3 regions of the Arthrobacter sp. 01T414 genome follow, and region 1 is predicted to be linked to each of the others. Evidence: predicted binding sites of a transcription regulator. Region 1 holds the regulator's gene; each other region holds the start of a gene.
What was found. Region 1 encodes HrcA, which represses chaperone genes, less so after heat shock. Its sites were predicted from a motif close to TTNGCACTCGNNNNNNNCGAGTGCNAA; they were not measured.
Positions count from the first base shown of each region.

Region 2: the regulator HrcA is predicted to act here: its motif matches at 3,345-3,371, upstream of AC1DK9_RS03640 (FmdB family zinc ribbon protein).
Region 3: the regulator HrcA is predicted to act here: its motif matches at 2,682-2,708, upstream of groL (chaperonin GroEL).

Region 1 is NZ_JBFTQK010000002.1:205,335-215,154, reverse strand. Features, by position in the region: gene AC1DK9_RS06455 (PhoH family protein) at 1-889, opposite strand, end outside; gene AC1DK9_RS06450 (GerMN domain-containing protein) at 1,303-2,199, shown strand; gene AC1DK9_RS06445 (16S rRNA (uracil(1498)-N(3))-methyltransferase) at 2,259-3,029, opposite strand; gene dnaJ (molecular chaperone DnaJ) at 3,032-4,159, opposite strand; gene hrcA (heat-inducible transcriptional repressor HrcA) at 4,238-5,251, opposite strand; gene AC1DK9_RS06430 (DUF3097 domain-containing protein) at 5,495-6,343, shown strand; gene AC1DK9_RS06425 (DUF4870 domain-containing protein) at 6,465-6,884, shown strand; gene hemW (radical SAM family heme chaperone HemW) at 6,922-8,160, opposite strand; gene lepA (translation elongation factor 4) at 8,163-9,820, opposite strand, start outside.
Region 2 is NZ_JBFTQK010000001.1:772,372-782,488, forward strand. Features, by position in the region: gene AC1DK9_RS03625 (AAA family ATPase) at 1-1,792, shown strand, start outside; gene AC1DK9_RS03630 (hypothetical protein) at 1,850-2,128, shown strand; gene AC1DK9_RS03635 (RcpC/CpaB family pilus assembly protein) at 2,160-2,918, opposite strand; gene AC1DK9_RS03640 (FmdB family zinc ribbon protein) at 3,005-3,256, opposite strand; gene AC1DK9_RS03645 (5-formyltetrahydrofolate cyclo-ligase) at 3,394-4,023, opposite strand; gene galU (UTP--glucose-1-phosphate uridylyltransferase GalU) at 4,129-5,034, shown strand; gene AC1DK9_RS03655 (GNAT family N-acetyltransferase) at 5,039-5,680, shown strand; gene AC1DK9_RS03660 (hypothetical protein) at 5,804-6,748, shown strand; gene AC1DK9_RS03665 (SDR family oxidoreductase) at 6,829-7,629, shown strand; tRNA gene AC1DK9_RS03670 (tRNA-Ala) at 7,676-7,748, shown strand; gene AC1DK9_RS03675 (hypothetical protein) at 7,805-7,963, opposite strand; gene AC1DK9_RS03680 (hypothetical protein) at 8,192-8,533, opposite strand; gene AC1DK9_RS03685 (hypothetical protein) at 9,030-9,764, opposite strand.
Region 3 is NZ_JBFTQK010000006.1:103,381-113,497, forward strand. Features, by position in the region: gene AC1DK9_RS14015 (RNase H family protein) at 1-103, opposite strand, end outside; gene groL (chaperonin GroEL) at 860-2,497, opposite strand; gene AC1DK9_RS14025 (ABC transporter substrate-binding protein) at 2,795-3,973, opposite strand; gene AC1DK9_RS14030 (cold-shock protein) at 4,114-4,317, opposite strand; gene AC1DK9_RS14035 (LytR C-terminal domain-containing protein) at 4,505-5,152, opposite strand; gene AC1DK9_RS14040 (DUF3263 domain-containing protein) at 5,246-5,569, opposite strand; gene AC1DK9_RS14045 (uracil-DNA glycosylase) at 5,757-6,461, shown strand; gene AC1DK9_RS14050 (siderophore-interacting protein) at 6,488-7,327, shown strand; gene AC1DK9_RS14055 (threonine/serine exporter family protein) at 7,382-8,878, opposite strand; gene AC1DK9_RS14060 (lipid II:glycine glycyltransferase FemX) at 8,911-9,984, opposite strand.

The DNA of each region.
Region 1 (9,820 bases):
CGAACGGCAGGTCCACCTGGGTGACGTCACCCGTGACGACCATCTTGGACCCGAAGCCCAGCCGGGTGAGGAACATCTTCATCTGTTCCGGGGTGGTGTTCTGGGCCTCGTCCAGGATGATGAACGCATCGTTGAGCGTGCGCCCGCGCATGTAGGCGAGCGGCGCCACCTCGATGGTCCCCGCGGCCATCAGCCGCGGGATCGACTCGGGATCCATCATGTCGTGCAGGGCGTCGTAGAGCGGGCGCAGGTAGGGATCGATCTTGTCGCTCAGCGTGCCGGGCAGGAAGCCGAGCCGCTCCCCCGCTTCGACGGCCGGCCTGGTCAGGATGATCCGGTTGACTTCCTTTTGCTGCAGCGCCTGGACGGCCTTCGCCATGGCCAGGTAGGTCTTGCCGGTGCCGGCCGGGCCGATCCCGAAAATCACCGTGTTCGCGTCGATGGCGTCCACATAGTTCTTCTGGTTCAGGGTCTTGGGCCGGATGGTCTTGCCGCGGCTGGAAAGGATGTTGTGCGTGAGTACGTCCACCGGGTTCTGCAGCGACTGGCTGCGCAGCAGGGATACGAGCTGCTGCAGGACCACCGGGGTTATGACGGTTCCGCGTGCCACCAGGCCGCGCACCTCGTTGAGCAGCCGCATGATGCGGGGCACGTCGGCGGCAGGGCCGTTGATGGAGAGCTCATTGCCACGGACGTGGAAGTCGACGTTGGGGAACTGGGTCTCGATGAAGCGCAGGGCTTCGTCATGGCTTCCCAGGGATTGCACCATCTGGTCGGAATTGTCGAACAGGACCACCTCCGTCCGCAGACCTGGGAGGGAGTGGGGAAATTCCCCTGCGGTGCGCTCGTTCGCGCTGATCCGGGCCTTGCCGTTGGCTGCTTCAGTCATGGTGTTGGCCCGTAGGCCTCTGGTCCCCTCCAGTTCGGAAATGGTCTCGCCGCGTCGGGTGCGGGCCGACGGCAATCCGGGCCGTCCGCGCCGGTTTCAGCGGGTTCTTCCATCTTACGCCAGCGCGGCCCGGTACCGGCGCGCGCGGGCGGCGCGGGGCCGGCACGGGCCTCCGCCTGGGCCTTCGTTTGGGCCTCCGGCACGACATTAGGTATCAACTTCATATCGTCCTCATATCGTTCCCGTTGCAGTTCGCCGGACCGCCCCGAATCCCGTCCGGAGCGCGGTCTCCCTGTGTAATGCTGGATTCGGCCCTGCCGCGCCCGCGGCGCGAGGCCCACAGCGAAGGGAACAGGGCAATCATCCAGCGCGGAGTGACCGGGACTGCAGCAGGGCGGCGTACGCGCCGCGGCTTGCTGCATCTTGTGCTGCCCGCGGCCTTGGCGCTGTCCGGCTGCGTGGCCACGCCCCAGCCCGGAATCACGAACTCGAACACGCCGACGCACACCGTCCCCGGAACTGCGGCGGGCGTCGCGACCACCAGCGCCCCGCTGGAATCGACGCAGGCTTCGAACAAGGCACCGGTCTACTGGATCGGGCGCAGCAACAACAACGTCTTCCTGTACCGCGAATTCCGCGACGTGTCCGAAGAGGACAACCCGATCACGCGGGCCCTGCGGGTGATGATGTCGCAGAAGCCGCTCGATCCCGATTTCTTCACCCCGTGGCAGAACCCCAGGATGCTGGCCACCTCGATTTCCGGCAAGAACGTCATCACGGTGGACGTGTCGGCCGATGCGTTCAACAGCAATGTCGACGCCGACATAGCCGAACGTGCGATCCAGCAACTCGTCTATACAGCCACAGCCGCCGGTGCCAGCGCGGGGCTGACCGACACCGGACAGCAGATCCAGGTCGTCATCCTCGTGGATGGACACACCGACTACGTCGCTTTCAACCGGGTCCGGCTCGGTTCACCGACCTCACGCAGCGCCGGAATGGTCGCCCCCGTGTGGATCATCGATCCGCAGGAGGGCACCGAGGTAGCGGACGGAAAGGTCAAGATTTCCGGCCGGAGCACGGTCCCGGGCGGCAAGCTGCGCTGGGAGATAATGCGGGTCGACGGCGCCAGCAAGACGCCCTACCTCGACGGCACCACCACCGCCTCGGCCGACGCCTCGGAGTCCGGGCTGTTCAACCTCACGCTGAACCTGGGTCCGGGAGAGTATGAGGTCCGCGTGTCGCAGATCGACCCCGCCAGCAAGGTCCAGGACCTGAATGTCGATACCCGCGGGTTCACTGTCCGCTAAGGGTTATCTCCGCCCTGCACTCCGGCCCGCGCCGGAGCTGTGACGTCAGCGGGTTGCCGCTACCAGCGTCCCAGAATGTCGCTGGCCAGCACGGTGGCGGCGGGTCCGGCGGTAGAGGAACGCAGCACGTGGTGGCCCAGCAGGGCCGTGACGGCCCCCGCATCGCAGAGCCGCGTTACCTCGCGCGGGCTGATGCCGCCCTCGGGTCCCACGATCAGGAGCACCTCCCGGGCTACGCCGTCGTCGGTCAGCTGCTGGGACCACGCCTCCAGCACCTGCCGCAGGGGCCGAACCGCGTCCTCATGCAGGATCACCGCGAGGTCCGCGGCGGCAACGGCCGCCTGCAGGCCGTTGCCGTCCACCGCGGCGCGGACCTCCGGGATCCAGGCCCGGCGGGCCTGCTTCGCCGCCGCCGTCACGACCGACTGCCATTTGGCGTGCGCCTTCGCGGCGCGTTCTGGTTTCCACCGGACGATCGACCGTTCGGCCTGCCAGGGAACGACGGCGTCGATCCCCAGTTCAGTCACCGTCTCGGCCGCCAGCTCGTCCCGGTCGCCCTTGGCCAGCGCCTGCACCAGCACCAGGGAAACGCCCGGCTTTGGCTCGACCGCCACTTCGCCGCACTCCACCGTCAGCTCCTGCGGGGCGACGGCGGTCACGGTGCCGGTGATTCGCTTGCCGGCGCCGTCGGCGATGTCCACGGCCTCCCCCACGGCCAGGCGCTTGACCGTCACCGCATGGCGCGCTTCGGCGCCTTCGAGGACGAACGTCGCACCGGGAACCAGCTGGTCCAGGGTGCCTGCGGGGGTGAAGAAAACCGGGTTACTCACCGCTACAGGTTACCGAGCCGGTCCCGCAGTTTGGCGAAGACGCCGCCGCTTGCGGCCAGCTTTCCCTCGGTGAACTGCTCGCCGCGGAGTTTGGCGAGCTGGCGGAGCAGGTCTTCCTGGGCGGCGTCGAGCTTGGCCGGGGTTTCCACCTGGAGGTGGACCTTCAGGTCGCCACGGCCGTAGCCGCGCAGGTGCGTTACGCCCAGGCCGCGGAGCGTGATGACCTCGCCGGACTGGGTGCCAGCCTTGACGTCAATTTCCTGCGATCCGTCGAAGGTCTCCAGGGTCAGCTCGGTGCCAAGCGCCGCGGCCGTCATGGGGATGCTGAGGCTTGCGTGCAGGTCATCGCCTTCGCGCACATAAGTGGGGTCGTTGTTGACCCGGATCTCGACGTACAGGTCACCGGAGGGACCGCCGGCCGGACCGGCCTCACCCTGGCCGGAGAGCTGGATGCGGGTGCCGGTGGCGACGCCGGCTGGGACCTTGACGGTGAGCGACCGGCGGCTGCGGATCCGGCCCTGGCCGGCGCATTCGTTGCACGGGTCCTTGATCACGGTGCCGAAGCCTTCGCAGCTGCCGCAGGGGGCGGTGGTCATGACCTGGCCGAGGATGGAGCGCACTGCGCGCTGGACCTGGCCGCTGCCGCCGCAGATGTCGCAACGCTCGGGGTGGCTGCCTTCGCGGCAGCAGGAGCCCTCACAGGTGGGGCAGGTGACGGCGGTGTCGACTTCGAGCTTCTTGTTGACGCCGAAGACCGCATCGCGCAGGTCGATCCGGACGCTGATCAGGGCGTCCTGGCCGCGGCGCACCCGGGATGCCGGGCCGCCCTGGCCGCCGGCTCCGCCGAAGAAGGTCTCGAAGATGTCCTGGAAGGCGAAGCCCTGGCCGGCGTACCCGCCGCCGAAGCCGTTGTCGGTACCGTTCTCGTTGCCCGTCGTGTCGTAGACCCGGCGCTTCTGCGGGTCGGACAGCACCTCGTAGGCGTGGGTCACCGCCTTGAAGCGCTCGGAAGCGTCGTCGCCGGGGTTCACGTCCGGGTGCAGGGTGCGCGCAAGCTTGCGGTAGGCCTTCTTGATCTCTTCCCCCGTCGCTTCACGGGAGACTCCAAGAACGTCATAGTGGCTGCTCAAAGTGTGTATCTCTTCCTTTTTGTACTGCCAGTGGGTACTGCCTGTAGTGGCGAGAAGTCCGGTGCACGGTCCGGCCGGTCAGGGCCCGAGGATCCGCGAAAGGTAGCGGGCCACCGCACGGACGGCGGCCATGGTGGTGGGATAGTCCATCCGGGTGGGGCCGAGCACTCCGACCTTGGCTGTGGCGTCCGGACCGTAGCCGGTGGCCACCACGGATGCTTCGGAGAGGCCGTCGTAGGGGTTCTCCCGGCCGATGCTGACGGTGACACCGCGCGGGTCCTGCGCCATGTCGCTGAGCAGGCGCAGCATCACTACCTGCTCCTCGAGGGCCTCCAGCACGGGGCCGATGCTCAGCGGGAAGTCCACGTTGGACCGGGCCAGGTTGGCGGTACCGGCCATGACCATCCGTTCCTCCCGGCTGCTCGCGGCAAGCGATTCAAGTCCGCGGGCCAGGGCCTGGGCAGCGCCGCGCCGCACGGGCGGACAGCTGTCCACCACGGCCTGCAGCGACTGGGGCAGCAGGCTCAGCGGGGTGCCGGAGAGTTTTGCCAGGAACAGGGAGCGGAGATCGGCGAGGGCCTCGTCGCCAAAGTCCTGGCCGACGTCGATCACGCGCTGCTCCACCTTGCCGGTGTCCGCGATCAGGACCGTGAGGACCTTGCGCGGCGCCAGGAGCACGAATTCGATGTGCCGGACGCGGGCACGGCTCAAGAGCGGGTACTGCACGACGGCGACCTGGTTGGTCAGCTGCGAGAGCAGCCGCACCGTCCGGTCGAGGACGTCGTCGAGGTCATCGGACCCTTCGAGCAGGGCCTGGATGGCGCGCCGCTCTGCCGGCGATAGCGGTTTAACCGCCGAAATCTGGTCCACGAACAGGCGGTAGCCCTTGTCCGTGGGAATCCGCCCGGCGCTCGTGTGCGGCGCCGTGATCAGGCCCTCATCTTCCAACGCGGCCATGTCATTGCGGATCGTTGCGCTGGACACGCCCAGGTGGTGCCGTTCCACCAGGGCTTTGGATCCAACCGGTTCGCGGGAATGGACGTAGTCCTCCACGATGGCGCGCAGCACTTCGAGTTTGCGTGGCTCGCTCACGCTCCACCTCCAATCGACCCGTATCGGTTCGCCGGTGCCGCCGGACGTGAAAGAAGACCCGGTGTTAGCACTCGACATGCCTAAGTGCTAACCAGTCTAATATGACTCGCGCCGTTGTTAGCATTGGATTCGCTGCGGGCGTGACCACCGGGACCGGTGTTTCCCGGCACACCACAGGCCGCGCCCCCGTTCCCTCCCCCGTAATTCCCAAGTGATTCCCAAGTGCAAAGCAGTGTGTAACCGATGTCGTACCAGAACTGGGGCCCGCAGGATCTCTCCGCGCCCGCCAAGGCCCAGCTGCCCGAAATCCCGGTGGAACGCGGCATGGTGCTAGAGGACGTGCAGTCAGGCTGGGTCGGCGCCGTAACCCGCGTGGAGAAGTCCGGCGGCATGCACGTGGTGGCCCTCGAGGACCGGCGCGGCAAATCCCGCTCGTTCCGGCTCGGCTTCGGCTTCCTGCTCGAGGGGCAGCCCATCCGGCTGATGCCGCCCGCCCCGCGGGTACCGGCAGCGGCCCCCGGTGCACGGACGGCCTCCGGCTCGGTCCGGGTGGAGGGCCAGCGCGCCCAGGTCGCGAAGGCCAGCCGGATCTGGGTCGAAGGCAAGCACGACGCCGAACTGGTCGAGAAAGTCTGGGGTGACGATCTCCGCGTCGAGGGCATCGTGGTTGAGCCGCTGCACGGCATCGACGACCTGGCTGCCGCTGTGAAAGATTTCCGGCCCGGCCCGGGGCGCCGCCTCGGCGTGCTGGTGGACCACCTCGTTCCCGACTCAAAGGAGTCACGCATCGCCGATGCAGTGATGGCCACGCCGGGCGCAGCGGGGAACGTGCTGATCGTCGGGCACCCGTATGTGGACGTCTGGCAGGCGATCCGCCCCGCCGTGCTGGGCATAGAACGGTGGCCGGTCATCCCGCGCGGCGTGGACTGGAAGACCGGCATCCTGACCGCCTTCGGCTGGCCGCACAGCACCAAGGAGGACATCGGCCTGGGCTGGCAAAAACTCCTCGGCGCGGTGCGCAGCTACGCAGACCTGGAGCCTTCCCTGCTGGGCCGGGTGGAAGAGGTCATCGACTTCCTCACGGTGCCGTAGCCCCGTCCGCGTGCTTCATACGCGTCGCGAGCAAGTATTCTTGGAAGAGCGGCCGCTGCATTTTGTTGCGGCCGCGGCTCGTAGAGGTACCAACGCTCCACCGCAATCCAAAGGACGAAACGTGGCAGAAGACGCACGCGACCACACGGACCACCAGGCCGGCCATGGCCAGTCGCAGTATCATGGCGTTCCCGCAAATGCCCTGCCGCTGACGGCGAGTGAAGACCGGCAATGGGCTACCCTTGCGCACTTTGGCGGCATCCTGGGTTGCATTCCCGCGCTGCTGATTTACCTGATCTTCAAGGACCGCGGCCCGTTCACGGCACAGGAGTCGAAGGAAGCCCTGAACTTCACGCTTCCGCCCACGATCGCCGCTGTGGTGGCCAACCTGCTCGTCTTTGTCCCCGTGGTGGGCAACCTGTTCGCCGTCCTGGCAACCGCCATCTGGATCGCCCTCGCCTGCTTCTCAGTGGCCGCCGGCATCCACGTCAACCGCGGCCAGCCGCACCGGTACGAGTACAACCTCCGCTGGATCAAGTAGCGCGGTTAGGCGATCTAGGCGCTCGCGCCCTGACTGCCTAGTCGGGCAGGATCCGTCGGACCACTGCATCGGCGAGAAGCCGGCCTTTGAGCGTGAGCACCAGCCGGCCCTTGAAGGCCGCTGCGGGGTCCACCAGCCCCTCCGCAATCAGCCCGGCAACCGCATGACGCCCGGTGTCCCCCAGCCCACCCAGGCTTGCGATCTCAAGGCCGGTGACCAGGCGGGCCTCGAGCATGACGCGTTCCACGTTGCGGGTCTCCGCGTCGAGGGTCTCCCGGCCCGCGGCAGGCGAGACGCCCGAGCCCAGCCGGCCGGCATAGGCGGTGGGGTGCTTGACGTTCCACCAGCGGACCCCGCCGACGTGCGAGTGTGCGCCGGGGCCGATGCCCCACCAGTCATCCCCGCGCCAGTAGGCCAGGTTGTGGCGGCAGGCCTGATCCGGGGTGCGCGCCCAGTTGCTGACCTCGTACCAGCCCAGGCCGGCTGCGACGATCAGTTCATCGGCCAGCTCGTACTTGGCGGCGTGGTCGTCGTCGTCGATGCCGGGCACTTCGCCGCGGCGGATCTGGGCGGCGAGCTTCGTGCCCTCCTCGACGATCAGCGCGTAGGCGCTGATGTGGTCCGGGCCGTAGGACAGGGCTGTTTCCAGCGAGTACCGCCAGTCCTCAAGCGACTCCCCCGGTGTTCCGTAGATCAGGTCCAGGCTCACTGCGAGGCCCGCCTCGCGCGCCCACTGGACGACCTGCGGCACGCGGCTGGGCGTGTGAGTGCGGTCCAGGACCTTGAGGACGTGCGGCACGGCCGACTGCATGCCGAAGGAGACGCGGGTGAAGCCGGCGTCGGCGAGCAATTGCAGGGATTCCGGCGTGACCGAATCGGGGTTGGCTTCCGTGGTGACCTCGGCGCCGGGCTCCAGCCCCCAGGTATCGATCGCGGCGCCTAGGATGCGCGCCAGGTCCGAGGCGGGAAGCAGCGTCGGCGTGCCGCCGCCGAAGAACACCGTGCTGAGCCGGCGTTCCGGCAAGCCGGAAGCCTTCAGCACCCGACCGGCGAAATCCACCTCCGCGACGGCGGTGCCGGCGTAGGCATCCTGCGATGCGCCGCCGCCGAGTTCGGTGGCGGTGTACGTGTTGAAATCGCAGTAGCCGCAGCGCACGGCGCAGAACGGAATATGGACGTAGAGCCCGAAGGCCCGGTCCGCGGCGCCCGCCGCCGCCTGGCCGGGCAGGAGCCCGTCCGACGGCGCCGGGTCACCGAGGGGAAGTGCGCTTGGCATGGCTACTTCTTGGCCTTGTCCTTGGACTCTTCCGTGGTCAGCGCGGCAATGAAGGCTTCCTGGGGCACCTCGACGCGGCCCACCATCTTCATGCGCTTCTTGCCTTCCTTCTGCTTCTCCAGCAGTTTGCGCTTTCGGGTGATGTCACCGCCGTAGCACTTGGCCAGGACGTCCTTGCGGATCGCCCGGATGCTCTCACGGGCGATGATCCGGGAACCGATGGCTGCCTGGATCGGCACCTCGAACTGCTGGCGCGGGATGAGTTCGCGCAGCTTGCCGGTCATCATCACACCGTAGGCGTAGGCCTTGTCGCGGTGGGTGATGGCGCTGAAGGCATCGACCTGTTCGCCCTGGAGCATGATGTCCACCTTGACCAGGTCGGCGACCTGGTCGCCGTCGGCCTTCCAGTCCAGCGAGCCGTAGCCGCGGGTCTTGGACTTGAGGATGTCGAAGAAGTCGAAGACGATTTCTGCCAGCGGCAGCCGGTAGCGGATCTCCACCCGGTCCTCGGAGAGGTAATCCATGCCGCCCATCACGCCGCGGCGGCTCTGGCACAGTTCCATGATGGCGCCGACAAATTCGTTGGGCGCGAGGATTGTGGCGGAGACCATCGGCTCCCGGACCTCGGAAACCTTGCCGGTGGGGTACTCGCTGGGGTTGGTCACGTGGACGACCTTCTTGTCCTCCAGCGTCACCTCGTACTCAACGTTCGGCGCGGTGGAGATCAGGTCCAGCTTGTACTCGCGTTCGAGCCGCTCGCGGGTGATTTCCAGGTGCAACAGGCCGAGGAACCCGACGCGGAAGCCGAAGCCCAGCGCAGCGGACGTCTCCGGTTCATAGACCAGCGCGGCGTCGTTGAGCATGAGCTTCTCAAGCGCGTCGCGGAGCACCGGATAGTCGGTGCCGTCCAGCGGATACAGGCCGGAGAAGACCATCGGCTTGGCGTCGGCGTAGCCGGGCAGCGAATCCGTGGCCGGCTTGGCCAGGTTGGTGACGGTGTCGCCGACCTTGGACTGGCGGACGTCCTTCACGCCGGTGATGAGGTAGCCGACCTCGCCGACGCCCAGGCCCTTGGACGGGGTGGGTTCCGGGGAGCTCACGCCGATTTCGAGCAGTTCGTGGGTGGCGCGGGTGGACATCATCTGGATGCGTTCGCGCGGGTGCAGCATGCCGTCGACCACGCGGACGTAGGTGACGACCCCGCGGTAGGTGTCGTAGACGGAGTCGAAGATCATCGCGCGGGCGGGGGCGTTCGGGTCGCCCACCGGCGCGGGAAGGTCGCGGACGATCTTGTCCAGCAGGAGTTCGACGCCGGCACCGGTCTTGCCGGAGACGCGCAGCACGTCGTCCGGGTCGCCGCCGATCAGGTTAGCCAGTTCTTCGGCGTACTTCTCCGGCTGCGCGGCGGGCAGGTCGATCTTGTTCAGGACCGGGATGATCGTGAGGTTGTTCTCCATCGCCAGGTAGAGGTTGGCGAGGGTCTGGGCCTCAATGCCCTGGGCGGCGTCAACGAGCAGCACGGCGCCCTCGCAGGCGGCGAGCGACCGGGAAACTTCGTAAGTGAAGTCGACGTGGCCCGGGGTGTCGATCATGTTCAGCGCGTAGCTGGTGCCGTCGAGCTCCCACGGCATCCGGACGGCCTGGGACTTGATGGTGATGC
Region 2 (10,117 bases), on a different contig from region 1:
CATGCGCGAGCACGGCCTGGGCGAACTGCTCGCGGACCTCGCCGAGCGCGAGGTGCCGGCGGAATCGGTGGCCGCGGAGCTTGAGCTGGCCTGGTGGCAGTCCGCCCTCGAAGCCATGATCAGCGGCGACGACTATCTTGCGATGTCCGACGGCGATGCCCTCCGCCAGCTCGAAGCGGAGTACCGCCTCGCGGACAACGCCCACATCGCCAGCGGTGCCGCCCGGCTGCGCTGGAAACTCGCGGAACGGTGGCGCGCCGCCCTCAGCGAGCACCCCCGGCAGGCCGACCTGCTGCGCAGCCTGCTGAAGGACGGACGGGTGACCCCCGCGGCGCTGACCGCGCAATCGCCGGAGCTCGTGCCCATGCTGGTGCCGGTCTGGTCCGTCAGCCCGTACCTCATGACCAGCCTGCTGCCGGCCGAACAGCGCTTCGACGCGGTGGTGATCCTGGATGCCGAGGCCACCTCGCTGCAGGCCGTGCTGCCCGCCGTCGCCCGCTCCCGGCAGGTCATTGCCTTTGGCGACGACAAGATCGCCAGCCCCCGCGGCTTCACCGTAGGGGTCGAGAGGCTCGCCGCCGGCGAAAACTCACACCAGCCCGTGGAGAGTGCGTACCAGGCACTCGCCGCGGTGCTGCCGGTCTGGAAACTGAGGACCGTCTACCGTGCCGTCGACGAGGACCTGGTCCGGCAGCTGAGCAAGGGATTCTACGACGGCGGACTCCGCAGGCTTCCGGAGGGGCAGTCAGCCACCGGGCTGGACCGGGCCCTGACGGTGGAGTACCTGCCGGACGGGACCGGCCTGCCGAGCGCCGACCACGACGGCGTCGAATCGGTGGTCGCCGAAGTGAACCGCGTGGTGGAACTGGTCTTCGAACACGCAAGGCTCCGCCCGCGCACTTCGCTGGCCGTTGTCACCGGCAGCCTGCGCCATGCCGCCCGGATTGGCGAGGCCATCCGGCGGCAGCTGCCCAACTACCCGCTGCTGGGGAGCTTCTTCACCGCCGGCGACGAATCGTTCCGGGTGGTGGACCTTGAACGGGCCCAGGGACTGGTCCGCGACCATGTCATCTTCTCGCCCGGTTACGGCCGCACCCCGCACGGGCGTGCGCTGCACAGCCTCGGCCCGCTGTCAGCCGAGGGCGGCCGCGCCAAGTTCGCACTCGCGATGACCCGGGCCCGGCGCTCACTGCACGTATTGAGCTGCTTCCGGCCTGAGGACCTGGACGTCACCCGCCTGAGCCACGGAGCGGTGGACTTCTACGAACTCCTGGACCGCGAAATCGCGGGCAACTCCGATCTGGGGAGCCCGGCGTCACGTGCCGCGGCCAGCGAGCAGGCCCTCGGCGCCGACCCGCTGGTGGCCGATCTCGGCGACCGGCTCCGTGCCCGCGGTGCGCGGGTCTGGCACCAGTACGACGGCGTCCTGGACATGGTTGCCGCTGCCGACCCGATGCACACCATCGGCCAGGACGACGCAGAGATTCCCCGCCCGGTTGCCATCGAGTCGGACGGCACCGAACGGTACCGGCGGATGACGGTGCGTGAGCGCAGCCGCCTCCGCCCGCAGCTGCTGGAGCGCATGGGCTGGCGGTACATGCCACTATGGACCATAGAGGTCTTCACCGATCCTTCCGCCTGCGCGGACCGGATCGGCGGCTACCTCGGACTGGAGAAGCCGGTGGCATCGAGCCGAACGCGCACCTCGCCCGGCTTTTCCGACGACATCGAGAACCTGAGCGTCGAAGACGTACAGGAAGCCTACGCCCCGGCCACCGCGGACCGGAGCTAGGCCGCGGCCGGTGCCGCTCAGCAGGGAACAGTTATTCGCAGCAAGGAGGCCGGCAGCATGAGCGCAGACGCCGAGAACGACAAGCACAAACAGCGTCACGGTGGTGACGCGAACCGGTCCGGCGACTCGGACGCAACCACCCCGGACGCGTCCGTGCCGAGCCAGGATGCAGGTTCCGGGAAGTCAAAGGGTCAGCCGGCATCCGGTGCCGCGGTATCCGGGGGAGTGCTGCCGAACAAGGCGGCCGAAGACGATCCGCGACGCTGGGGCGACCAGCCCGGCAGCTACGATCACGACGCCTGGCTCAAGGAACAGCGCCCACCACATTGGGGCTGACCGGCGCACCGGTGAGCCGGCGATCCTCCGCCTAGCCGGACCCGGCCCCGACCAGGACGAAGAACAGCTTGCCCTGGGTGGAGGATCCGGCGAGTTTCCGGGCCTGGTCCCGGTCCGCTGCCACCACCATCAGGCCGTCCGTCTCCCCGGCGTCGAGCCATGGGTCGGCACGTCCGCCCTGGGCGGAGGTCCACAGGACCGGAACCGCCGACGCGAGCACCCGGGGTGCTGCTGCCTTCCCGTAGCCGTCGCCGCTCGTCATGACGACATTGACCAGCTGGCCGGGGGAGACCAGCTGGATCGAGGCTGGGTCGGCCATGCGAAGGGGCACGGCCGCCGAACCCGGCGGGCTGCCGGCCAGCAGCCCCGGGCCAACAAGCTGGGTGTCGGAGAACAGCTGGCCTTTGCGCAGCGCCACGGCCAGCTGCTTTCCCTGCAGTGCTTCATGGCCAGGCGAGCCTGCGGGGACAACGCCGGGCGGAACCTGGACGGCGACGACGTCGGCCGCATCCAGGACCCGGCCGGCCGGGAGATCCCTTGCGGCGGCCCACGCCGGGACGGTCGCGTCCGGCGCAGGCGTTAGCTGGTGCACGGCGATGCTAGCGGCCAGGCACAGCAGGAGGGCTATGGCCAGCCGGCGGTGTCTGCCAGCCCAGCCGCGGAAGCGCCGCCGTGCCGGGTACTTGCGGCCGGCTCCGGGACGGAAGGGGCCGCGCCGGAGCCCTGGAGGTGCCGATTCTGAATGCGGCGTCGATTCGGAGAAAAGTGCGCGGCGGCTGCGGTGGGCCATGCCGCCACGCTACGTTGAGCCCGTCGGCAGGCATCAGCCCCGGGCGTCGCTATGTGGACAACCGCGGGCGTGCAGCCCGTCTGGTCCTAGCTGGCGGCGGCGGAAGCCGGGGCGGAACTCGCGGTGGCTGCCGGAGCGGGGGCGACGGCGCTGCCCTTGGAGTCCCGTGAGTCGGTCCGGTAGAAGCCGGAGCCCTTGAATACGACGCCGACGCTGTTGAACTTCTTCCGCAACGTACCCTGGCATTCCGGGCAGGTCGTCAGGGAGCTGTCCGTGAAGGACTGCACGGTCTCGAAGGCGTGGCTGCAGTCCTTGCAGGCATATGCATACGTGGGCACTGGGATTCCTCCTCTTGGACAAACGAGCAGGTCCCGGGCTGTCGAAGCGGCATCTCCGTCACCGGAACCGGTGAGCGAGGAAACCGCATTAGCAGTCGCAGGGCCTGAGTGCCAATTCTATCACCCGCCGGCTGCCGCTAGGAAAGCGCGGACAGCGGGACCAGCCCGCCGGGCGTCAAGGCGGCAGCCACCTTCCGGTCGAAGGACTCCGCCGGGATGCTGCCGGCGGCGAGCACCTCCGCGTCGTAGACGACCGCCGCCGTCGGCGGTGGCCCATCGGTGCCCTGGGAAGCCTCGGCGGGAAGGGCGGCCAGCGCCGCCAGAAACTTGTCGTAATAGCCGCCGCCTTGGCCGATCCTGTTGCCCGAGCGGTCCAGGGCCGTGGCGGGCAGGAAGATTCCGGCAGCCCCTCGAACCGCGGAGGTGCCGAGCCGTTCACCGGTTGGTTCCTGGATCGGCGCATAGCGGCTGCGGACAAACTCCGAGGCAGGGGTCCAGTACACCCAGCTCAGCGCCAGTTCGGGCTCGCAGACCGGCAGCAGCACCCTGTGTCCCGCATTATGGAGGGCGGCCAAGAGTGGAAGGGTGGGCGGTTCGGAGCCGACTCCCAGGTAGGCGGCGAAGGTGCTCGAACCGCCGTTCGCCAGAGCGGAGGCCCAGGCCAGTCCATGGCGGCCGATGGCCGCTCCGGCGGCGTCCCGTTCTGCCGGCGACATTGACGCCCGACGCAGCCGGTGGAGGGCGCGGATCTCTTCCTTGGTGCTCATGCTGTGGCGTCCTTTCGCGCGGGCGGCACCCGGTTCAGGGGCCGCGGCTGCCGTGCCGACGGAGACAATTACCTGATGTTTTGCCCCCTCGGTTAGATTAGTCGAGTGATTACACCCAACGCCTCGGTCCGCAAGGCCGTCATTCCCGCTGCAGGCCTCGGCACCCGCTTCCTTCCCGCCACCAAGGCGATGCCCAAGGAGATGCTGCCCGTCGTCGACAAGCCGGCCATCCAGTACGTGGTTGAGGAAGCCGTGAACGTGGGCCTCAACGACGTCCTGATGATCACCGGACGCAACAAGCGCGCCCTTGAGGACCACTTCGACCGCGTGCCCACGCTGGAGGCGACGCTGGAGGCCAAGGGCGACACCGACAAGCTGGAGTCCATCCAGGCCGCGAGCAACCTGGGCGACATCCACTACGTCCGGCAGGGCGACCCGATGGGCCTGGGCCACGCAGTGCTGCGCGCCAAGCAGCACGTTGGCTACGAACCTTTTGCCGTGTTGCTTGGTGACGACCTCATCGATGCCCGCGACGAACTGCTCAGCACCATGATCGAGGTCCAGGCGAAGACCGGCGGCTCGGTCGTGGCCCTGATCGAGGTAGACCCGTCGCAGATCAGCGCCTACGGTTGCGCCGACGTCGAGGCCGTTGAGGGCGAGGAGTACGTCCGGATCAAGCAGCTGGTCGAGAAGCCCGACGTCGACGAGGCCCCGTCGAACCTGGCCATCATCGGCCGCTACGTCCTGCACCCGGCGGTGTTCGAAGTCCTTGAGCGGACCGAGCCCGGCCGCGGCGGCGAGATTCAGCTCACCGACGCCCTGCAGGAACTCTCCGCCGGCGAAGGCGAAGGCTACGGCGTGTACGGCGTCGTCTTCCGCGGCCGCCGCTACGACACGGGTGACAAGCTCAGCTACCTGAAGGCCTGCGTCCAGCTCGCCTGCGACAGCGACGACCTCGGCCCCGGCCTGCGGGCCTGGCTGCCCGGCTTCGCTTCCAGCCTGACGGAATAGTCCCGTGGGGGGCAGCTTCAACTGGCCGGTGACCCTGGAGTGCGGCGACCTCGTGCTGCGTCCGATCCGGTACCGGGACCGCAAGGAGTGGAGCGAGCTTAGGTCCCGCAACGAAGCGTGGCTGGCCCCCTGGGAAGCTTCCAATCCCGTACCCGGGGGCGGGCTGCCCGATTACCGGCAGATGGTCCGGTCGCTGAAGACCCAGGCGGCGCAAGCCACCGCCCTGCCTTTCGTCATCACGGCCTGGACCCCCGGGTTCAAGGAACCGGTAATCGTTGGACAGTTGACTGTCTCCTCCATCGTCTGGGGCTCGGCCATGATGGCCACCCTCGGTTACTGGGTGGACCAGGACAGGGCTGGCCAAGGCATAGCCCCAACCGCCGTCGCGATGGCGACCGACTACTGCTTCCGCACGCTGGGGCTGCACCGGATGGAGATCAACATCCGTCCGGAGAACCGCCCAAGCCTGCGGGTGGTGGAAAAACTCGGGTTTCGCGACGAGGGATACCGGCCGCGTTACCTGCACATCAACGGCGCATGGGCGGACCACCGCACCTTCGCGCTGACTTCGGAGGAAGTCCCGGGAGGCCTGCTGGCCCGGTGGCTGGAAACGCGTCCCGCACAGGCTCCCGAAACCCCCGCCTGACCAGCCGTTTCGTCATATATCCAGTGATTTGGCAGTTGCCTCGCGACACACCGGTGCCAATGCCGCCCGCCCCGCCGTCTTGCTCATACGGTTTTGACTGTGGACTTCCCTCTTAGCAGCTCAGTGATCCTTGTCATTGCTGTCGCGCTCTGGATCGTATGGGTGGCTCCCTACATGCTGCGGAACGGCCGCCCCCAGCTGCAGCCTGCAGTGGAACTCCGGATGAACACCGTGGATGTAGAAAACGCAGACCCCCAAGCCGGAAACGTCATGAAGATGGCGGCCCCGGAGGAGACACCGATGACGAGTACGCAGCGCCCCGAGCCAGCCCCGGGTTTCCTTGAACCCGGCGATCGGGAGCCGGCGGCTCCGGCTTTCCGTATCCGCTACGGCCGCCTGGTACTTGCCGTGGCGGGGCTGATCTCGCTCCTCACCGGCATCGTCTCGGCGGCGTTGCGCCTTTTTGGCATCGGCTCGGGCTGGCTGCCCGCCGCCACACTGTTTGCCGCCGTTGCCGCGGTCTTTTTGCTGCGCAGGCTCGCGGTGCGGGACCGGCGGCGCAAGGTTAACGCCGCGTTCCGCTCGGCCATGGGCGCCCCGGCCCGGTCCGCTTCCGAGGAGGCGGCCCCGGTGCGTTCCGAGGTTGTCCGTGAAGCTGCTGGCCCCGCGAAGGAGAGTCCGCTCTTTGACGCCGAGGCCGGCGCCGCCGAGCCCCAGGATGCCCCCAAGCCTTTGACTGCCGACGAACTGCGGCAGGCGGCACTGGCGGAGGCCGCCGCCTCCGGCGACACGTCCGTCCGCCGGGTGGGCGATCCGTCCTCGGCTGAAGGTTCCAGCTGGGAGCCGGTGGAGGTCCCCAAGCCGACCTACGTGGAGGCGCCCAAGGCGGAACGCCCCGCCCCGCAGCCGCTGGACCTTCCGGAAGCACCGAAAGCCGTTGGCAAGCCCTCGCTGAAGCAGGCCACCGTCCGGCAGCCGGATGCCGTTGCTGCCGAGTCGAAGACGGTGGGCAAGGGGCAAAGCGCCCTGAGCAACCTCGACGACGTCCTGCAGCGCCGCCGCGCCTGACCCAAACGCTCCGCCCCGGGCAGCCGACCCATCGGCCGCCCGGGGCTTTTTTGTTGCCCCCGGCAGTTATCCTGACGAGCATGACGAGAATCTGCGTAGCAGGGGGAACCGGGCAGGTAGGCCGGGAAGTGGTGCGTCAAGCTGTAGCGGAGGGACACCGCGTGACGGTACTCAGCCGCCGCCCGCCCGTGCCAGGAGAGGCCGGCAGGCACGACGGCGCGGAGTACTTCCGCGGGGACGTCAGCACGGGGGAGGGGCTGGCCTCGGCGCTGGCGGGAGCCGACGTCGTCATCGATTGCCTCGAGGGGCAGTCCGGCCGGGCGCTGAAAAACTTCGCCGCCGGCGGGGCGCGGCTGCTGGCCGCCGCCCAGGACGCCGGCGTCACGAAGGCGGTCATGCTCTCGATCGTCAATTGCGACCGGAGCAGCTTCGGCTACTACCAGTCCAAAGCGGCCAAGGAACAGATCTACGAGCATTCCGGTCTGGAAACCCGGGCGCTTCGGGCCACGCAGTTCCATTCCTTGCTTGCCCGACTCTTTGCCGCCGGCGCGAAGGTTCGGTTGATTCCGGTGGTCAAGGGTGCCCGGTTCCAGCCGATTGCGCCCGTAGAAGTGGCCACCGCCCTGCTGGAGGCCGCCCTGGCGGCCCCCTCCGGCGTCCGGCATCGCGTCCGGACTATCGGCGGCCCCGAGATCGTCGGGATGCGAGGGTTGGCTGAATGCTGGCAGCAGGCGACGGGGGCGCGCGGGCGCCTGCTGGAGTTCCCGTTGCCCGGCGGCATGGGCCGATACCTGCGTGCCGGACTCAACCTTGTGCCGGAGGAGCGACACGGCACGCTGACATTCGAGGGCTGGCTGGCAATGCAGGCCGATAGTTTGTAGCCTAGGAACGTTGAGAACGCCGTTCCTCCGGGAGCGGCGTTGTTGCGGGGCTATAGCTCAGTTGGTAGAGCGCTTCGTTCGCATCGAAGAGGTCAGGAGTTCGAATCTCCTTAGCTCCACAATTTGCAGGGGTTTTTGAGCGCCTGTGTGCGTGGAATAAGGCGGCAGGTACGAGTCAGGGATTGCCGTCACTGCCCACGGGATACCCCAGGCGCGCCAGGTAGTCCAGAACCTCGTACGGCCGCTGGGTCAGGAAGCACCACGGCATGTTCTCCTGGGCAAGGATGCGCACCCGCGTCCACGGAGCCAGGGCATCCGGTGGAGTGACGTACACCTCCCGAACGGCCGAACGTTCGACTCTCCATGGGCCAAAGAATCTCTCGAGCCAGCGAAACCTCATGCTGAACTCAATAGAGGAGCCGGTTGCCGTCATTAGGATCCACGGCCCGGACACCCTTTGCAGCTTGCCGGGCCACTCTAGTCCGCCGTGAAATTGACCAGTCATTTGAACACCCTAAATGGATTGAAGGAAAGCCGGGGCTGGGGCGCGCTCCCCGCAGGCTCAGGGGCGGAACGTCCGCTCCTCGATGATCTTGTCGATCTCCTCTTCGGGAGGACATGGCTGGTCATCGACCGGGCATTGGCCGTGCGCCAGCGGGCCATCCAAGCCGCCGACGGCCTCGATACACATCGTGCAGAGGTTGGACGCGTCCACCATGATGACCGGATCCGGATCCTGGAAGCCGCAGAAAGACCTCCGCCAGTCCAGGTCCCGGCAACAGACAATGTGGGCGAACATTCCGGGGTCGTCGCCGCGCTTGAACTTGACCTCCCACGCCGGGGTGCGGACGAGCTCGAGTGTGCCGGCATCGTCAACGGCCGTATCGGTCCGGGTTTCCTTCATGGTGCCTGCTCTCACACTGCTGCCAGGAACATTGCTAACCGGATCATATGCGGACGGCCGTTGCCGGTCGATGGTCTCGGAGAGGCCGGCCTCGCCAAGACCGCCCGCCGTCGAAATCCTTCCGTTCAACGCGGTCGCCGGGGAGGAGGCGCAGCGCAGGGCCAGGCGCCGCGGTGCTCACTGCCTGCGCCACGTGGCTACAAGGGCCGACCGTAGGGGTAATCCACCCATGGTCCGGCCCCTTCTTTCGGGCAGGCTCTGTCGGCGCCCTTGACCGTGCTCCAGTAATCAGCCGGGTACCGGGCTCCCTGAAGGACGGCGTCCAAATGGACTCCGTACTCCTCGCGCCCATCGGCGAATCTGACGTCATAGCGGATGCTGCGGTACCGGGTCTTCAGCCAGCGGCGCTGCTTCCATGATGCGGTGGCCCGGACTGCGACTGGCAAGGGAGTCTCCATGGCTTCATTTTGGCAGAGAGGAATCGCTGTCTCCGGCCTCAGGAGCCGAGGTGCAGATCCTCGGCGATCTGATCGGTGCTCCACTCCGGGCCCGGCGCGGAGCCGTCCGGGTCCTGGAGGAATTTGCCCAGTTCGGCTTCCGCAGTGGCGATGTCGGTGACGTACTGGGCGGGGATGGTGCCGGTGAGTCCGCCCACAGGGACGGCGACCGTTTCGGTGCCTGTCTCACCGGGCCGTTCCAGGATCGCCCAGGTTCCGACCTTGTCGGCGTCGGGTGTCCGATGGCAGACGACGCCGTCCGCGCTGCCTGAGGCGTCGAAGCGTGCCGCGCCGTGTTCGACGATGAGCCGCCAGTTCTTCTTCCCGTCCAGAGAGTGCAGGGCAGCCAGGGCCGCCTTCCGCACTTGGGGGACGGCGGCATAGCCCTTGCCGTCCACGGTCCACGGGTAGGTCGCTTTCTCTCTGGTGGCCAGCGCGCGCCAGGCGACCCCGAGGTTCGCTCCGGCGCCGAAGCCGAAGAACCAGCCAATGAAGTATTTGCCCAACATGAAGGTGATGACCATGAACGCCAGAAGAACCAGGTGCACCATCCAGACCCGGGGCACGCCGAAGCGCAGGAACACTGCGCCGGCGATGAGCCCGGCCGCAAGCAGCCCAAGCTCCAGCGCGGGCTGTTGGGCAGGCCGGAACACTATCAACGCCAAGGTGGCGGCGAACACGACGCCTCCGACGATCGAATAATTCCTCGTGTCGTTCCTGGAACGCTTCGGCACTGTCTCTCCTTGTCATGGCGGCATGGGGTGACCTCTGCCGTTTACCCTTCACGCTAGCCGTGCGGGCCGCCAAGGGTGGGACGAAACCCGCCGAGGAGGGCCAACCAGATCGGGTCTCCTGCCTTGCTGGGACGGCGCGGCGTTCATAAGCTGACGGGGGTCTGGAACCCGGAGGCGCGAAGTCCAAAAAGAGTTGGAAGCCGATGGATGCTGACGGCCTACAATCCACGAGCAGGGTCTTCTTGTGCACGGACTAGATGGCATGCACTGTGGGAGGGGCCGACTCGCGCCCCGGGTACTTGGTTCGTCCCCACGCTCCCGGGGGAAACTGGTCAGTAGAGCACCGCTGAACG
Region 3 (10,117 bases), on a different contig from region 1:
GCCACCCGCCGGCACGCCAGCAGTCGTCGTTCACGTACCAGGCCCATCCGGCCGGACCGGGATTTCCTAAAGCCGAACCGTCGGCCGCTGCTGTAATCGTCACTGCACTATCCTGCCAGACCCCTGCCACCCAACGCTCCCTCAGATCCGGCGCCCAATCCCCCAACGCTCCCGCACCACCGGCGCCCAATCCCCCAACGCTCCCTCACATCCGGCGCCCAATCCCCCAACGCTCCCTCACATCCGGCGCCCAATCCCCCAACGCTCCCTCACATCCGGCGCCCAATCCCCCAACGCTCCCTCAGATCCGGCGCCTGCCTACCCAATGCTCCCGCACCACCGGCGCTCAATCCCCCAACGCTCCCTCAGCTCCGGCGCCCAATCCCCCAACGCTCCCTCAGCTCCGGCGCCCAATCCACCAACGCTCCATCAGCTCCGGCGCCTACCTATCCAAGGCTTCCCGCCCCCGGAGCTCGCCTGAGGGAGCGTGCGGCCAAACTCCGCCACAACTGAGGGAGCATCCGGCCAACCCCCACCACAACTGAGGGAGCGTCCAACCAAACCTCGCCACAACTGAGGGAGCGTCCAACCAAACCTCGCCACAACTGAGGGAGCGTCCGGCCAAACCCCGCCACAGCTGAGAGAGCGTCCAACCAACCCCCGCCACAACTGAGGGAGCGTCCGGCCAACCCCCGCACAACCTGAGGGAGCGTCCGGCCAAAAACCCCACAACCTGAGGGAGCGCCTCGGGGCTCGGTTAAACGCCGACGGCGGCCCCACCGCAAGGTGGGACCGCCGTCGTCGTTGTACCGGGGCCGGCAGCGGACTGCCGACCGGGGTGGGCCGGGTAGCCAGGGGGTTAGAAACCGCCCATGCCGCCCATGCCGCCCATTTCGTCGCCGCCGCCCATCGGGGCACCGGCCCTTTCGGGCTTGTCGGCCACAACGGCCTCGGTGGTGAGGAACAGACCGGCGATGGAAGCCGCGTTCTGCAGGGCAGAGCGGGTGACCTTGACCGGGTCGTTGATGCCGGCAGCGAGCAGGTCGACGTACTCGCCGCTTGCCGCGTTCAGGCCGTGGCCGGCGGGCAGGCCGCGGACCTTGTCGACCACAACGCCCGGCTCGAGGCCGGCGTTGAAGGCGATCTGCTTCAGCGGGGCGTCGATGGCTACGCGGACGATGTTCGCGCCGGTTGCCTCGTCACCTTCGAGCTGCAGGTTGGCAAACGCCTTGGCGCCGGCCTGAATCAGGGCCACGCCACCGCCGGCGACGATGCCCTCTTCGACAGCAGCCTTGGCGTTGCGGACGGCGTCCTCAATGCGGTGCTTGCGTTCCTTGAGCTCAACCTCGGTTGCGGCACCGGCCTTGATGACTGCAACGCCGCCGGCCAGCTTGGCCAGGCGTTCCTGCAGCTTCTCGCGGTCGTAGTCCGAATCGGAGTTCTCGATCTCGGCGCGGATCTGGGACACACGGCCGGCGATCTGGTCGGCGTCGCCGGCACCTTCGACGATGGTGGTCTCGTCCTTGGTGACAACGACCTTGCGTGCCTTGCCCAGCAGTTCGAGGCCGGCGGTCTCAAGCTTGAGGCCGACTTCCTCGGAGATGACCTGGCCACCGGTGAGGATGGCGATGTCGGCCAGCTGCGCCTTGCGGCGGTCGCCGAAGCCCGGAGCCTTGACGGCGACGGACTTGAAGGTGCCGCGGATCTTGTTGACGATCAGGGTGGCCAGAGCCTCGCCCTCGATGTCCTCGGCGATGATCAGCAGCGGCTTGTTGGACTGCATGACCTTTTCGAGGACTGCAACCAGTTCCTTGACGTTGGAGATCTTGGAGTTGACGATCAGGATGTACGGATCCTCGAGGACCGTTTCCTGGCGCTCGGCGTCGGTGACGAAGTAGGCCGAGATGTAGCCCTTGTCGAAACGCATGCCCTCGGTGAGCTCCAGCTCGAGGCCGAAGGTGTTCGACTCCTCGACGGTGATGACGCCTTCCTTGCCGACCTTGTCCAGGGCTTCAGCAATCAGTGCGCCAATTTCGTTGTCACCGGCGGAGATGGACGCGGTCGCGGCGATCTCTTCCTTGGTTTCGATTTCCTTGGCGGAGGCCAGGAGCTCGCGGGTGACCGCGTCGACGGCCTTTTCGATGCCGCGCTTGAGGGAGAGCGGGTCAGCGCCGGCCGCAACGTTGCGCAGGCCTTCCTTGACGAGGGCCTGGGCCAGCACGGTTGCCGTGGTGGTGCCGTCACCGGCGACGTCGTCAGTCTTCTTGGCAACTTCCTTGACCAGCTCGGCGCCGATCTTCTCGTAAGGGTCGTCCAGTTCGATCTCCTTGGCGATGGAAACACCATCGTTGGTGATCGTGGGGGCGCCCCACTTCTTTTCGAGGACGACGTTGCGTCCACGCGGGCCGAGGGTGACCTTGACGGCGTCGGCGAGGATGTTCAGGCCCCGCTCAAGACCGCGGCGTGCCTCTTCATCAAATGCAATGATCTTGGCCATAACGGCAGTAGTCCTTTCGGGACAGTCGTTAAGAATGAACCTTGCGCTGCGGTGCCCGCGACGGACGATTCCTGCCCGGCAGCCTCTGTACGCCGCCGGGCCAGGGATCTCACCCCAGCCAGGTATTTCTCTCGCTCCCGCTCAGCCCGCCACCACAACGCAACCGGCCGAACCGGACGTCGTGTTAGCAGTCAATACGCGGGAGTGCTAACTCCATAATTAGCACTCCCCCGGGGAGAGTGCAAGCAGTGGTGACGCCGGGGTCGGCCACCGACGGGCGCTCTTCGCTACCAGCGATCAGGAGCCGGTGCTGCGGGCGGTTTCGCTGCCTGTCATCTCGGCGTTGTTGTCCGGCCCATAGGTATAGAGCATGTACGCGGCAGCGGTGACGTCGCCGTTGCCATCGAAGTTGATCGGACCCGAGGCGCCGTCGTAGTCAGGGCGTTTGCCGGCCCGGAGGGCGGTTACGCATTCCTGGTAGGACTTGCAGACCACTGCTTCCCCGGAATTACCGGCGGCATCGCTGCCTGACGTAGTTCCGCCCGAGACGGCAACCAGCTTTGAGGCGATGGAGGTCCCGGCGTCGTCCTCCGCGGCGGCTGCGGCGAGTGCGGCAAGGTTGACGGCGTCGTACGTCTCCGCGGCGAACGCCATGTCCTTCAGGCCAGGGTCCACGGCCACGAGTTCGGCCTGGAAGTGAGCGGAAGGGAATGTGCCGGGCAGGACCCCGCGGGCGCCGTCCAGGGCTTTGGAGCCGAGGCCGGCCCCGTACTGGTTGACCGCTCCGTCGCTGAGGATGAGCTTCTTTCCGGCCAGGCCCGCATTGTTGAGCTCGGCAATGGCGCCTTGGGCGCCGTCCCGGGCTACCAGCACGACCGCGTCCGGGGCGGCTGCTTTGGCGGCCGCTGCCGCCTGTTGCGCCTGGCCCGCCTTGAACTCGGCGTCGACCGCTGTGCCCAGGCCGGCGGCCTTTGCGGCGGCCGAGACTGCGACGGAGACGTCTTGGCCGTAGCTGCCTTCCTCGTGGACCACGGCCAGGGTCTTGGCGCCGCCGTCCTTGGCGAGCTTGACCAGGACCGAAGCCTGCGCGATGTCGGCGGCGGCGGTGCGGAAGTAGTAGCCGCCGCTCTTGTACTTGCTGAGCCCCGACGCGGTGTTCGCCGGGGAAATGACGGCGACCTTGGCGCCTGCGAGGACGTCGATGGCGGCCGCGGCGCGGCTTGAGTCGGTGGGCCCGATCACGACGTCGGCCTTGGCCGCCACCAGGTCTTTGGCCTGCGCCGCGGTGTCCGTGCCGACGGACTGCGGGAGCAGCTCCACCGGTTTGCCCTTGTGGCCGCCCGCCGCATTAATTTCCTTGACCGCCAGTTTTGCCGCCGCCAGCTGGGGCGCGTTAAGGAATGCCTGGCTTCCGGTGTTGTCTAGGATCAGGCCGATCCGCAATGTGCCGTCGCCGCTTGCTTCCGCTGTGTCCACCCGGGCATTGCCCGCGGGTCCGGCGCAGGCGCCCAACGCCACGGCTGCTGCTAACCCGGCCGCCGCGGCACGGCTGAACCGCCGGAACCGAAGCCGGCGGTCAGGGCTCGTCGGGGCAATGGCCACAGAGGAGACTGCCACTAGGCGGGCCGGACGCTTTCGGCCTGCGGGCCCTTTTCGCCTTCGCCGACTTCCAGCTCCACCCGCTGGCCCTCGGCCAGTGCGCGGTAGCCCTCGCCCGCGATCGCGGACCAGTGCACGAAAACGTCGGCCCCCGAGCTGTCGACGGTAATGAAGCCGTAGCCCTTCTCGGCGTTAAACCACTTGACGGTCCCCAATGCCATGTTCTCCACACTTTCTAGCTAGCTTGCCAACGGCCCACCCCGATGTGCGCCGCGGTATGCGAAACGGGTATGCGAAACGAAGTCCGCAGTCACTCTACCCACAGCCTTCCACCAGCGCCCGGACGGGGTCCCGGCCATGCCGGGAATAGTTATTCAGGCGTAACCGAAGCCGTCGGCCGGCCCGGCGCTACTGGAAACCGGGGCCTAGGACGACGACCAGCGGCATTTGGAAGTCCGCCGAATCCACCAGAGTGCCAATTCCGAGGAGCGAGCCCAGCGCTTCGGCGTTCGCCTTCTGCGCCGGGCCGTTGTAGAAGACCACGGAGGTCTGCTGGGGGGCGCCGCCCCAGTTGCCGACCGGGCCCTGGACCCATCCAGCGCCGGTGAGCCTTGATCCGACGCGGCCGGCCAGGCCCGCCGTCGTCGTTCCGTTGTAGACCGCCACCGGCTGCGTCTTGTCAATCTTCTTGTCCCCTGCCTGGTCCGCGGCGGCGCTCGGCGTGGCGGAGGGGGACGGCGTGGAGCCCGCCGGGGCGAGGCTGCCGATCGGCCGGCTGCTGGGGGACGGCTTTGAGCCGTCGCCGGAGGAAGCTGCCTGCGACGCCGCGGCGTTGCTGCTGGCCTGGTCGGCGGACATGGCCGAGCCGCCGGCCGGACCAAAGCCCAGTTTCGGGAGCAGGAGGAACGCGACGAGGCCTACGGCGAGGGCTGCGCCTCCCGAGGCGAGGATGGGACCCAGGCGGCGGGCACCGGGTGCCGCGACTGTCCGGTGGACACCTTGGCGCGTGGAGGCCTCCGGGACCCGATCAAATTCATCCCGAGCGTATTTGGTCATGGTAAAACGACGTCCTTGCTGATTTCTGGCTGATGGCCCGACGCCGGAATCCGCGCGGATTTCCGCGCCTCCGGCCGGGCTACACGCGCTTTCTTACGCGTCCGAGCCCAAACGGCGTGCAGTGCGGGCACGTTGTCGTGACGTACGTAGTCTACGCAATCTCTTGACCAGCATGGGATCGTGGGCCAGAGCCGCCTCGGTGTCGATCAGCGCGTTGAGGATCTGGTAGTAATGCGTTGCGGAGAGGTCAAAGAGCTCCCGGATGGCTTGTTCCTTGGCGCCGGCGTACTTCCACCACTGCCGTTCCAAGGCAAGCATCTGCTGCTCGCGGCTGCTCAACGGCGAGTCCTCGGAGACTGCCGTAAGCGCGGCGTCGGCGCCATCCGCGGGCAGGTACTCGGGTGCTGCTTCGGCCACTGCACACTCCCTGGCTCGTTCCGATAGGTCTCCCCCACATGTTACGGCCGAATAACAGGCTTGTCATTTGGCGGGCCCGGGCAGCATCCCGGGTCCCTGCGAGAATGAAGCCGTGCCTGATTCATTTAATTCCGATGCGCTCTTCGAACTGGACCCCGCCGCCGGCGAAGCGGTGGACCTCGCGGCAATGGCGCGCCTTCCCTTGCACGAACTCGTGGCACCGGACTGGGCCGAGGCGCTGGCGCCGGTCGAGGAACAGCTGCGCTCGGTCCTGGAGTTCCTCGCCGCGGAGACCTCCGGCGGGCACGAGGTGCTGCCGGCGCCGTCGAACATCCTGCGGGCCTTCCGGCAACCGCTCTCCGACGTCCGCGTTCTGATAGTGGGCCAGGATCCCTATCCCACGCCCGGCCACGCCGTCGGCCTGTCCTTCGCGGTGGACGGCGGCACCCGGCCGCTCCCCCGCAGCCTCGCCAATATCTACAAGGAGCTCGACGCCGACCTCGGGCTGCCGGCACGCGTACACGGTGACCTCAGCCGCTGGGCGAAGCAGGGGGTACTGTTGCTCAACCGCGTCCTCAGCGTCCGGGCCGGAGCTGCCGGTTCACACCGGAACAAGGGTTGGGAAGCCGTGACGGCGGCCGCGATCCGGGCCGTCGCGGAGCGGCAGGACGCCCACGGCGGCCCGGTCCCGCTCGTGGTGGTCCTCTGGGGCAAGGACGCGGAAGGCGTGCGGCCGCTGCTTGGCTCGTCCGCCGTGATCGCCAGCGCCCACCCGAGCCCGCTGTCGGCCTCGCGCGGATTCTTTGGCTCGCGCCCGTTCAGCCGCACCAACGAGCTGCTCGCCGCACAAGGCGACGGGACGGTGGACTGGGAACTGCCGCCGCTGCCCTGACCGGCTTCTTGGCTAGGCTTAGCACCATGACATCTGTCCCCGCTGCCACCTCGGCGAACCGGAACTCCCGGCCCCAGACCAACCTCACCGTCCTGCGCCGGGAACAGCTCTCGCCGCACATGGTCCGCATCGTCGCCGGCGGCCCCGGTTTCGCCGCCTACGTCAACAATGATTACGTGGACCGGTACGTCAAGATCGCGTTCCCGCAGCCGGGCATTGATTATCCGCAACCGCTGGACTTGTGGGCCATCCGGGAGTCGCACCCGCGTGAGCAGTGGCCGCACACCCGGACCTACACCGTCCGCTGGGTCGACGAGGCGGCGGCCGAACTGGCGATCGACTTCGTCATCCACGGAGACGAGGGCCTGGCCGGTCCCTGGGCCGCCTCCGCTCAGGCCGGAGACAGCCTCGTCTTCACCGGACCAGGCGGAGGCTACAACCCCGATCCGACGGCGGACTGGCACCTCTTCGCCGGCGACGAGTCCGCCTTGCCTGCCATCAGCGCCGCCATCGGGTCCCTCCCCCGGGACGCCCGCGGGCTCGCCTTCCTGGAGGTGGACAGCGACGCCGACGTCCTGGCGATCGACGCCCCCGCAGGACTGGAACTGCGCTGGCTGCTGCGCCGCGGTGCCCCGGCCGGGAGCGGTACCCTGCTGGTCGATGCGGTGCGTGACGCCGAGTGGCCGGAGGGCAAGGTGCACGTCTTCGCGCACGGGGAACGCGGCTACATGAAGGGCCTGCGCCCGGTGTTCTTCGCCGACCGCGGCCTGGAGCGCTCCCAGGTCTCCCTTTCCGGGTACTGGGCCAGCGGCCGGGTGGAAGATGATTTCCAGGCCGAAAAGAAGCTGCCGATCGGCAAGATCTAGTCCGCCCAGGCCACTGACTCTCCGGAGCCCCCGCGGTGCAGGGGCTCCGGAGATTCAGCGGCGGCGGGCGCGGCGCCGCTCGTTGCTGGCCAGGCTGCGGGTCAGCGGCCGGGCGAGCGTGTCGCCGAGCACAATGCCGGCCGCGACGCCGAGCACGATTGCCCCTGCGTTGAGCATCCCGCCGGCCCCCATCAGGATCTCAGATTCCTCGATGGTCAATACATACATGGACCGGAATATGGTCAGGCCGGGCAGCAGGATGAGTGCCGCGGGCACCGCTACGACGAGCTGCGGGGCGCCCATCCGGAGCGCCACCACCCGGGCCAGCAGGCCAATGACGACGGCGGCGAGGGCCGGGGCGAAGCGGGGTCCGATGCCTGCGGCCGATCCGCCGATCAGCACCAGATGACCGACGACGCCGACCGCCGCCGTCGGGAGCAGGAGCTTCAGCGAGGTCTGCTCCGTGACGCCGATGGCGACCACGGCGACGGCGACCAGCGGCACCAGCACCCACAATGGATACTCCGCCGGGAATGTTTCGGTCACGTCGATGGCCTTCATCCCCGTCATTGCCCCCACCACGAAGCCGACGGCTATCCCGGCCACCAGTGCGCCGAACGTCAGCATGGTGGACAGGAACCGGCCCGCCGCGGTCACCGGGAAGCCGTTGATGGCGTCTTGCACCGACGAGACAAGCCGGCCGGTGGGGAGCAGCAGCAGGATCCCGCCGACCACGACGATCGCCGGCGGAATCTGGATTCCCGCCCGGCTGCCGAAGCGCCAGAGCAGCAGGGCGATCAGGGTCACGACGAACGAGCAGGCCGCCGTGATGAAGAAGTCCGGGGTGCGCCAGCGTCCCAGTTGCCGTGCCAGCAGGCTGATCAGCAGGTTGGAGAGGAAGGCTACGCCGGAAGCGGCCAGGTCGCCGCCGAGCACGCCGACAAAGACGGCGGAGAAGACGCCGAATGCCACGGTGACCATCCAGCGCGGGAACGGCTTTGGGCTGTGCGTGATCTCGTCGAGCCTGCGCACCGCTTCCTCGCGGCCCACTCCGCCGGCGACGATGTCCGTGACCAGTTGGTGGACCTCGGCCAGGCCGGCGTAGTTGTTGGTCCAGGACCGGACCACCCGCAGCAGCGTGATGGGCGTCTGGTCCTTCGGGGCATAGTTGATGGCCACCGACTGGTTGGTGATGTCCACCTCGATGTTCTTCAGCCCCAGCGCAGCGGTGATGGCGATGATGCTGGTTTCCACTTCGAGGGCGCCGGCGCCGTACCGGAACATCGATTCGGCGAGCTTCAGGGCGAAGTCGATGGTCTTCCGGGCGGAGCTGTCCACGCCGCCGACCTGGATCATCGGATTGGCGTACGGGCTGCCGGCCAGCCGGTCAACGATACTCAGCGGCGCCGTCGGCGGGTTCTCGCCCTGCACCAGCCTGCGGAGCATGCGTTTCGCGGCGGCGTTCTGGCGCACCTCCATGGGCGACATCGGCTCGGTCCGGGGCAATCCGTCGGTCTGCGGCCCGCGGCGGCCGTCGGGGGGTTTGGTCATTGCGGCCTCCTCACATCAAGCTTGCGGGCGGTTTAGTAGAACTGCTGGCCCGTACGCCGCGTGTACAGCTGGCGGGCGACGCGCTCACCGGCGGCCATCCAGGCCTTGTACTTCAACGGGCTCAGGACTTGGTCGTAGCATCCGACGAAGTCCGTGACGGTCTTGCTGAAGCTGGTCTTGAACAGGCCCAGGCCGTGGAAAGGGTTGGACGTGTCCTTCAGCTTGTCGCTGGGCGGCGTGCCGCAGAAGTCGTATTCCGTGCAGCCGAGTTCCTTGAGTTGGTTGATAGCCGTCCACTGGACCAGGTGCGAGTCGCCATACTGGCTGCGCTTCTGCAGGGAACCGCCGTCCTTATACGTGCCCTTGCGCCCGTAGTTGATCACGAACGCTCCCACTGAGGGCACGCCGTTTTCGTAGACGAACAGCAGGCGGCCCTGGCCGCGGTCCAGGAAGTTGGTCCAGAACTGGCGGTAGTACTCGTACTCGCGGACCCGGACCTGGGACTTGGCCTCCACCGTGTTGGTCATCAGCGCATACATCGCCCGGAAGTTCTCTTCGCTGGGCTCCACGTTGTGGACCTCGACCTCCTCGCGGATGGCCCTGCGCACGGCGTTGCGGCCACGGGAATGCAGGTTGCGCAGCAGTTGGTTTTCCTGCGGCGAGATGTCCAGCAGCGCAGTGGAGTCGTTGGGCTGCAGGTTGTGGGTCTTGACCAGTCCCGCGCCCTCGATGATGCGCCGTGCGTCGTCGGAGAGGACGATGTCTGGCTCGATTTTGATGGCAAAGATGCCGAGCCGGGCACGCTTGACGAACTCGGCGTTTGCGGCCGCGATGCCCGGGATGTCCTCCACGGAAGCGACGTCTGGTCCCTTGATGAGGTACCAGAGCTTGCCGAGGACGGGGAAGGACTTTTCCAGGACCAGGTTATAGCTCGTGTAGTCGGCCGTCTCGTAGACCAGGTGGAGCGGCTTCCAGCCGTAGTGTTGCTTGACCTCGGCGAAGGCCTCGGATTGGAGCAGGTTCCCGCCGTTGGGGTTCGCGGTGACGTGGGCGTCCCAGTTGGCAACCTCTTCGGCGGAGGCAAAGCGGGCGGTGAATTCTCGCAAGGGTGCGGTATCCAATCTTTGCGGAACGAGCTTCGGCGGCATGGCTGGCATGCAGCCTCAAGTCTATCGGGAGGCCGGGGACTGCCGTGGCGCAACTGCCCTGCGCCGGTCGCCGTACCGGGGTTACGCTGAA